Regions from separate parts of the Fictibacillus sp. b24 genome, predicted to be linked through region 3. Evidence: riboswitches for the same ligand, from Rfam matches in the RefSeq annotation. Region 3 holds a riboswitch; each other region holds the start of a gene.

The links. Region 3 has a riboswitch for lysine ahead of QUF49_RS04955 (Na+/H+ antiporter NhaC family protein). Riboswitches for the same ligand answer to the same signal wherever they lie in the genome.
Region 1: it holds a riboswitch for lysine, as region 3 does, so the genes downstream of both, QUF49_RS06555 (aspartate kinase) here and QUF49_RS04955 (Na+/H+ antiporter NhaC family protein) in region 3, are expected to answer to the same signal.
Region 2: it holds a riboswitch for lysine, as region 3 does, so the genes downstream of both, lysA (diaminopimelate decarboxylase) here and QUF49_RS04955 (Na+/H+ antiporter NhaC family protein) in region 3, are expected to answer to the same signal.

Annotation. Positions count from the first base shown of each region.
Region 1 covers NZ_JAUCES010000005.1:1,293,998-1,297,225, reverse strand. Annotated here, with positions in the region: gene QUF49_RS06560 (YslB family protein) at 1-38, shown strand, start outside; gene QUF49_RS06555 (aspartate kinase) at 78-1,316, opposite strand; lysine riboswitch at 1,555-1,743, opposite strand; gene uvrC (excinuclease ABC subunit UvrC) at 1,810-3,228, opposite strand, start outside.
Region 2 covers NZ_JAUCES010000005.1:1,664,022-1,667,249, reverse strand. Annotated here, with positions in the region: gene QUF49_RS08595 (peptidylprolyl isomerase) at 7-441, opposite strand; gene lysA (diaminopimelate decarboxylase) at 512-1,834, opposite strand; lysine riboswitch at 1,928-2,104, opposite strand; gene QUF49_RS08585 (spore germination protein) at 2,164-3,228, opposite strand, start outside.
Region 3 covers NZ_JAUCES010000005.1:991,625-994,852, forward strand. Annotated here, with positions in the region: gene QUF49_RS04940 (thymidylate synthase) at 1-135, shown strand, start outside; gene QUF49_RS04945 (dihydrofolate reductase) at 132-608, shown strand; gene yunB (sporulation protein YunB) at 680-1,522, shown strand; lysine riboswitch at 1,625-1,808, shown strand; gene QUF49_RS04955 (Na+/H+ antiporter NhaC family protein) at 1,952-3,228, shown strand, end outside.

The sequences.
Region 1 (3,228 bases), 300 kb from region 3:
TCACCGTTCAATGGGATAAAAAAGATACGATCGAATAACACAAAAGCCGGCATAAGCCGGCTTTTTAAATGTTTTCATTACGTGTTCTGTACTGGAACACGTGCATCCAATTCAAATATATCATGCAGCGTTTCAATAGACTTAATCATATCTTGTTGTTTAACAACGGTTGAAACCTTAATTTCTGATGTGCTTACCATCTTAATCATAATATCTTTATCTGACAAAGCTTTAAACATTTTAGCAGCTACACCAGGATTAGAAATCATTCCTGATCCTACAATAGAAACTTTAGCAAGCTCCCCTTCATAACTAATGGATTCAAATCCTAATTGTTCTTGATGAGCAGCAAGTACTTCCTGTGTTTCTGATAAAGAGCTCGATTCTATCGAAAATGAAATATTTGTTTTTTCTTCATTTAATACATTTTGAATGATAATATCTACATTAATTCCGTTTGAAGCAAGTATTGTAAACAGTTCCGCTAATGCATGGATCTCATTAGGAATCGCTGAAACTGTGATTTTCGTTATATTCCCTTCAAATGCCAAACCTCTTACCATTAAGTTTTGTTCCATTGATGCTTCCTCCTCTACTAACGTTCCGCGTTCTTCACTCATACTCGATCTAACTTCTAACGAAATGGAATAGTTTTTCGCGAACTCTACTGCTCTAGGGTGCAGAACTCCTGCTCCAAGGTTCGCCATTTCCAGCATCTCATCATAAGAGATAGAAGGTATTTTTCTTGCTGATTTTACTACTCGAGGATCGGTCGTATAAACGCCAGTAACATCTGTATAGATATCACATCGGTCAGCTTTCAATGCTGCTGCTAATGCAACGGCTGTAGTGTCCGATCCGCCTCTTCCAAGAGTAGCTATATCTTTTGTCTCAGAGATCAGCCCTTGGAAACCAGCTACAACAACAATGTTTCCTTCCTTTAGCAAACCGTTTATTCTTTCGGAATCTATGTCTAGTATCCTAGCATTCGAAAAAGCATTTTCTGTTTGAATCCCAGCTTGCCAGCCTGTTAAGGATTGAGCTTTGTATCCTTCATGATGAAGAGCCATCGTTAATAGTGCAATCGTAACTTGTTCTCCTGTAGTAAGAAGCATATCCATTTCACGCTTGGAAGGATTACGATTGATTTCTCCAGCCAGTCTTACAAGCTCATCTGTTGTTTTACCCATTGCAGATACGACAACAACGACTTCATTCCCGCCATCAACTTCATGGATGATCCGTTTTGCAACATTTTGTATCCGCTCAACTGAACCAACACTTGTACCGCCAAATTTTTGTACGATTCTCCCCATGATTCTCTAATTCCCTTCTTGTTGTAATAATCTATCTCTTTTAATAGAAAACTTTGTTGACGTTCAATCTATTCACGTCTACTTAGTTGCACTAATACTCTCAACAATAACTTTCACCAGCAGATAATCGATCATGCGGGAAAAGTTATATTATTCTGAAAGTAAAAACAAAAAAAGCAACAATAAGGAAAAAACCTTATTGTTGCTATTATCCGCAGCAAGCCAAGTTTGTTTCCCCTAGTGAGATAGTCCTCCACACAAATCCTGGGGGGACTTGTGTGACAGCTCTGTATTTATTCAATACAGGTCCAGCATAAAAGGCTAGAAGTCCTTTTACACTTCGGCAAGAATCCCCTTTCCTCCATCATCTTAAGAGCTTCTTCTCTTCAGATGGTCTACTATTGGTTCCTGCTCCTCTACCATCACTTCATTCGAAGCATGGCATTATTTATAAAGTTGGATTCATTTTAACAAAGTTATTCTTTAACTGCAACTACTCATTTGATAAAAAGGCTTTTGTAATGAGTTCAGCAACAGGTTTAGGCACTCCAGCTTCTTGTATCTCTTCGACAGACGCTTCCTTTAGTTTTTTCAACGAACCAAAATGGCGAAGAAGCATCTTCTTTCTTTTATCCCCAATCCCCGCTATATTATCTAATGTGGACTCAAACATACTTTTAGAACGTACTTTACGATGAAACGAGATTGCAAATCGATGCACTTCATCCTGAATACGCTGCAAAAGATAAAATTCCTGGCTGTTTCGCGGCAAGTGGATCATTTCTGGAGGGTCACCTATCCATAGTTGTGACGTTCTATGTTTGTCATCCTTCGACAGTCCTGCAACAGGTATAAAAAGATTGAGCTCATTTTCTAAAACATCCTGAGCGGCTGAAATCTGACCTTTACCTCCATCAATAAGAATCAAACTTGGAAATTCCCCTTCTTCCCTTAATACTCTTGTGTATCTTCTTCTGACGACTTCTTTCATGGAAGCATAATCATCAGGACCTTCCACCGATTTGATCTTATATTTTCTATAATCTTTCTTATATGGTTTTCCATCTACAAAAACCACCATCGCCGAAACAGGATCTGTTCCATGAATATTGGAGTTATCAAACGCTTCTATTCGATATGGTGGAGCTACACCCATTCTCTCACCCAGGTTCTCTACTGCTTTTATTGTTCTAGCTTCATCCTGTTCAATCAAAGCAAATTTTTCGTTAAGAGCAAGGGTCGCATTTTTAGTCGCTAATTCAACTAGCTCTTTCTTCTGGCCTTTTTTTGGCTGAAGAACTTTTACTTGAAGAAGCTCTGAAACGAGTTCAGCGTCAACTTCTTGCGGAAGCAGAATCTCTTTAGGCAGCAGATGATTTTTTTGCAGATAAAACTGACCAATAAATGTAAGTAGATCCTCGTGAGCCTCTCCGTAAAAAGGAAAAACTGAAATATCTCTAGCGATCACTTTACCTTGACGGATAAAAAAGACTTGAACACACATCCAGCCTTTATCAAAGTGATAGCCAAAGACATCCCGATCCACTAGATCTGCTGTCATCATCTTCTGCTTTTCCATTACAGCTTCTATGTGCTGAATCTGATCGCGAAGTTCTTTTGCTCTTTCAAAATTTAGGGCTTCAGACGCTTCAAGCATCTTTTCAGATAACTGGCTTTTCACATCTTGATATCCGCCATTGAGAAACTTCACAATGCCTTCTACCATCTTCTTGTTTTCTTGTTCTGTAATATCGTAAACACACGGCCCTAAACATTGACCAATGTGATAGTACAAACACACTCGTTTAGGCATCGTGTCGCATTTTCTTAGTGGAAAAATACGGTCTAACAGTTTTTTCGTTTCTTGGGCCGCATATGCATTTACAAACGGTCCAAAATATTTGCCGCCATC
Region 2 (3,228 bases), 670 kb from region 3:
AGAAAATTATTCTTCCCAAACTTTAACTTCTTTCATTACATCGCCTTGTTTAATGCGAAGTACTGTTTCCATGCCTTCGGTAACTTGTCCGAAAACTGTGTGAACACCGTTCAAGTGCGGCTGTGGCTCATGTACGATAAAGAATTGGCTTCCGCCTGTATCACGGCCAGCATGTGCCATTGATAGAGAACCAGCTACGTGCTTATGCGGGTTTCCTTCTGTTTCACAAGGGATTGAATAACCAGGGCCTCCAGCTCCAGTTCCCGTAGGGTCTCCACCTTGAGCTACGAAACCAGGGATAACACGGTGGAAAGTTACACCGTTATAAAACCCTTCGTTTGCAAGTTTTTCAAAGTTTTCTACTGTTCCAGGTGCTTCTTCTTGGAACAAATCAAAAAGTATTTTTTCGCCATTTTCAAATTCAATCGAACCTTTTTTCATAAAAAACAGGCCTCCTTCAACTTCATTACAACTACCATTGTACGGTTAAATGACTGCTCCGTAAACTAATTTACACAAAAACATTTGTTTTTAATGGGACATCATTCTTAATGAGGTCTTCATATGTTTCCCGTTTCACTACAAGTTGTTCCTCGCCGTTCTCAACAAACACAACGGCAGGTCGTTGAATGCGGTTATAATTGCTCGCCATGCTGTATCCATATGCTCCGGTACATGATACTGCTAAATAATCGTTATCCGTTACTTTCGGCAGCTCGATATCCCAGATCAGCATATCTCCGCTCTCACAGCATTTCCCTGCGATGGATACGGTTTGTGCAGGCTTTTCGTTCATTTTGTTTGCAACATAAGCTTCATATTTTGCCTGATAGAGTGCAGGGCGAATGTTATCGGTCATTCCGCCGTCAACAGAAACATAATGTCTAACACCTTCAATCTCTTTTTGCGATCCGATCGAATAGATCGTTGTTCCTGCGTCACCTACAAGCGACCGGCCCGGTTCAATCCACAACTCAGGTAAACCTCTTCCTTCAAAACGGTTCATCTGTTTGCTCACTTCTTCAATCATAGCCGTGACATACTGTTCTGGTGCAAGCGGTGTGTCTTCAGAAGTATATTGAATACCAAAACCTCCACCAAGGTTAACGACTTCTGGAAAATAGTTGAAGCTCTCTTCCCATTTCTTAAAGTGCCCAAATAACTTCTCGATCGCTAAAGTAAAACCATCTGTTTCAAAGATTTGAGAACCGATATGACAATGAACCCCTAATACTTGAAAACCTTCATAATCAAGAACTTCCTGCAGCGCCTTATCAGCTTGGCCGTTCCCTAAATCAAAACCAAATTTAGAATCCTCCTGGCCTGTAATGATGTAATCATGTGTATGTGCTTCAATGCCTGGAGTGAGCCGCAATAAAACATTCACTTTTTTATTGAGTTTGCTGCTTAACATTTTTAGTAATGAGATCTCAAAAAAGTTGTCAACTACAATACATCCTACTCCAGCATTAAGTGCAAACTCTAACTCTTCATAGCTTTTATTGTTTCCATGAAAATGAATTCGTTCTGCGGGAAACTCTGCTTGAAGGGCAGTGTAAAGCTCTCCGCCTGAAACTACATCGAGACTTAATCCTTCTTGTTCGATCAGCTGAAACATGGCGATGGAGGAGAACGCTTTAGAGGCGTACGCGACTTGGTAGCCCACACCTTTTTCTTCGAATGCTCTCTTAAAACCTCTTGCTCTATTCTTTATCAAAGATACATCGTACAGATAAAGTGGTGTTCCGTATTTTTTTGCAAGTTCAACCGTATCTGTACCACCTATCCATAAATGATGATTTTGTCCGATCTGTGCTGTACCGTGTAAATTCACAAAAAATCCCCTCTCGTTGTTGATAGAGAATTCAATCCCGACAAATACAAAAGACAGCCGCAACTAAGGCAGGCTGTCATAACCGTACCCTCATGTCGGAATAGCTCTCCACTACTGCTGTAGTGACAGTCCGTTGCTTCTTCAGCAGCGGCCCAGCATAAAAAGAGATGGAGCTCTTTTTACACTTCGGCAAATTGACCTTTCAACATATTTCATCGTCATCCACAAACTCCATATGCTACTCATTCGTTTTGCGCCTCTACCTCATATGAGGCATATATAATTAGTTATGAATTTAACACAATTTTCAACAATCAGCAAGGGACAGATTAATTAGTTGGCTGTTTTTTTGTGTTTTGCGGATGCACGATGCTCGGTCGCACTTTAGAGAGCGGAACGGCTATCCGAACGACAATCTGCAGAAACGCTTTCGGATTAAACGGTAAGAGCGGCCATAAGTATGGTGTGTTCAAGTTCTTAATGGTTGCCATGTATAAAATCATAATCGTAAACCCGATTATAAACCCCGGGACTTTAAAGAGCATCACCATTGCAATTAAGAAGAGCCGCAGCACTTTATTGGCGATACTGAGCTCGTAGCTTGGAGTTGAAAACGATCCGATCGCAGCAATTGCTACATACAAGATAACTTCTGGAACGAACAAGCCAACGTCAATCGCAATCTGGCCGATCAATACTGCTGCGATCAGACCCATAGCAGTCGAAAGGGCACTAGGTGTATGAATGGCGGCAAGCCTCAAGATATCAATCCCAATTTCCGCAAAGATGATCTGTAAAAATAATGGGATGTTGGTTGTTTTATTTGGTCCAATAAAATCAATAAAAGGCGGCAGCAGCTCTTTTTCCATTGAAAACAAGAGCCACATCGGAACTAAAAAGACAGAAGCGAGCATCCCAGTAAAACGTGTCCATCTTAAAAAAGCACCGATAAATGGAGTTTGCCTAAACTCTTCTGCATGCTGCACATGATGAAAGAGTGTCGTAGGGGTAATAATAACGCTCGGTGATGTATCCGTGATAATCAATACATGCCCTTCCATTAAATGCTGAGCTGCAACGTCAGGCCGCTCTGTATACCGGACTAAGGGAAACGGATTCCAGCCTTGTTTAACAATAAATTCTTCGATCGTTTTATCCGCCATCGGTATCCCGTCGATCTCTATAGAGCTGATTTCTTTTCTTATCAGATCAACGAGCCCTGGATCTGCAACGTCCTGTATATAAGAAAGACATACATCGGTTTTAGACCTTTCTCCAACTTGCATAATTTCGTGTCTTAAACGCTCATCTCGAATACGTCTTCTTGTAAGAGCAGTGTTGATGATAATGTTCTCCGTATATCCGTCGCGAGCACCTCTTACAACTTTCTCGAT
Region 3 (3,228 bases):
ACTCGTGAGCCGAAGCCGCTTCCTAAAATGAAGTTGAACCCCAATGTGACGAACATTTTTGATTTTACTTACGATGACTTTGAACTGGTTGACTATGAAGCACATCCTCATATCAAAGGCGTGGTGAGCGTATGATTTCTTTTGTCGTTGCAATGGATGAGAATCGGGCCATTGGGAAAGACAATGATCTTCCGTGGTATCTGCCGAACGACCTTAAGCATTTTAAAAATGTAACGATGGGGAAACCAATCGTCATGGGTCGTAAAACGTACGAATCCATCGGCAAGCCTTTACCTGGCCGCGAAAATATAGTGGTAACGAGAGATGACAATTATCAAGCTGAAGGAACAACGATTGTACATTCTGTAGACGATGTATTGAAGAAAGATGCCGAAGAATTGTGTGTAATCGGTGGAACGGAGATTTTTAAATTGTTTATGCCTGTAGCTGATCGCCTATATGTGACTGAAATTCACCATACCTTTGATGCGGATACTTACTTTCCAGAAATCAATCGAGATGAGTGGCGTGAAGTCTCACGTAAGCCAGGAATTCTTGATGAAAAAAACAAATATGCACATGACTTCGTTGTGTTCGAAAAAAATTAAACCATAAAGTTTGAATGAGCCCCCCTCTTGTCTGCATACATATGTATATGTAGATAAAGGGGGGTTACCTTTTGCTTAAACGTCGAAAAATGAAACTCCGAAAAGGGCCGCTTCCATTCCGGTTTGTACTGCTGATCTCATTTATTCTTTTTACTTTTATAACCATACAAGGACTTTGGCTTGTGAACAGAGGCATTGAACCTACGCTTATGCTCATCGCTCAAAAGAAGACGGAAGAAATAGCAGCACTAGCGATAAGTGAAGCAATTGATAATGAAATATTAGGTCCTTCAGAGATGGATGATATTATTGAATATAAGACCGATACGGAAGGAAATGTCGTGTTTGCAGGCATTAATCAGAGCGTAGTTAACAGGGTTGCCAATCAATCACAGAAAGTGGTTCAAAAATACCTCAAGGAAATTGAAGAAGGTAAAGCACATGAAGTAATAAGCAACGAAGAATTAGGGATAACAGCATATAAAAATGAACCAGGTGTCATTATGGAAATTCCGCTAGGGCAAGCAACGAGAAACTCCTTACTTGCAAACTTAGGTCCTAAAATTCCAATAAAATTCATGCTCATTGGTGAAGCAAACACGGATATTGAAGAAAAAATCGAGAATTCCGGTATCAATAATACATGGATTAATATTGATATTGTGGTAACTGTCAAAACGAGGATTGTTATTCCTTTTGCAACGGAAACAACGGTAGTAAAAAGACCGATTAAGATTACGGCTCAATTCATAAAAGGAGAGGTACCTGTTTACTACAACCAGTCCGGAGATCCGATTCAGCCTACTGTTCCGATCACTCCTGATTTAAAGGAAAAGCCTAAAGACGATAATGAGCTGGATATCCCGGAGGAGAGCTCGTCAGAAGAATCGGGTGATGAGGAAGCGGCAGAGTAGGATATTCCTGAATTTAACAGTATTCATTTGGGTTGACCATTTATACAACTTTGTTATAATGAGAATTGAATTTAAAATTTTATATGTCTTTAAGCCTATCACCGATGGGGTAGAGGAGCGGATTTTATAAGTACTTTTTCAGAGAGTGACGTCTGTGAAGAAAAAGAAAAGGAACTTCCGCCGAAGCAAAATGTAAACCGTCTGTTCACTTTTGCTGGGTTTACACTGAAAAAGTGTAAAACTGTCACTGCTTGGGAATTAAAAGCAGTGGAGGACTACTGATCGATGAGGAAAACCATAAATTACTTAAGTGATTGATAGCGGGTTATTTCCTTGTCTATTAATCGCTTTTTATTTTGTCTTTTTTTCCTCAACGTCCTGTAAACACTCCTCAAAAATCGATGGCTAATGAAAAGAAGGAGGAACATCATGGAATTTGAGAATTCGATTTATTCATTAATACCGCCCGTTTTGGCCATTTTAATGGTTGTTTTAACACGAAGAGTATTGATCTCTTTAGGGGCTGGAATTGTAGCGGGAGCACTATTGCTTCACGATTTTAATATTGGTGCTACATTAAAGGAAATTGGAACGATTGTAAAAGGGCATTTCGTGTCTGACGGAGCATTAAATGAATGGAATGTATATATCCTGCTGTTTCTATTGATCTTAGGAATGATGACGAGCATTATCTCTTTAGCTGGGGGAAGCCGAGCTTTTGGTGAATGGGCAATTTCCAGAGTGAAAACAAGAAGAGGTGCACAGCTTTTAACGGTTGTTTTTGGACTAGTTATTTTTATTGATGATTACTTTAATTCACTTGCTGTAGGAAATGTAAGCAGACCGATTACAGATCGCCACCGTATTTCAAGGGCGAAACTCGCTTATTATTTAGATTCTACTGCTGCTCCTGTATGTGTAATCTCGCCAGTGTCTAGTTGGGGAGCTTACATTATCGGGATTATCGGTACGATTTTTGCTACACATGAGATCACAAACATGTCTGCGTTCAGTGCTTTTATACAAATGATCCCTATGAATTTTTATGCAGTTTTTGCACTTATTCTTGTGTTTGCGGTTGCTTATTTTCAACTTGATTTTGGACCGATGAGAAAACATGAAGAACATGCTTTTGCAACAGGTGAAGTTATTGATCCTGAGAAAAAAGCAGCTATTGGTGAAGGAATCAAACTTGAAGAAAGCGATAAAGGAAAAGTTGGAGATCTTGTTTGGCCGATCGTTCTTTTAATTGTTTCAACAGTTGGATTTATGATCTACACGGGTATTCAAAATGTTAAAGGCCTTGAAGAACCAACGGCTGTCACTCTTTTATCTATCTTTGAAAATACAGATGTACCTAAATCATTATTATATGGTGGTTTAATTGGATTGGCGGCAGCGATTCTGTTCTTTCTGCCTAAAAAAATGGGAGCTGCTTCACTAGGAAAAGGACTTGGACGCGGTGTTCAATCCATGATTGGTGCTGTAACGATCTTACTTTTTGCTTGGACGATTATCTCCATTATAGATAGCTTAGGAACAGGTAAGTACCTCGCTGGACTGGTTGATCAGCATATGAACTTAGCTTATCTTCCATTCGTTCTTTTTGTCCTGTCAGGTCTAATGGCTTTTGCGACAGGTACTTCTTGGGGAACGTTCGGTGTGATGCTTCCGATCGCAGCAGAAATTTCAGCATCAACTAACAT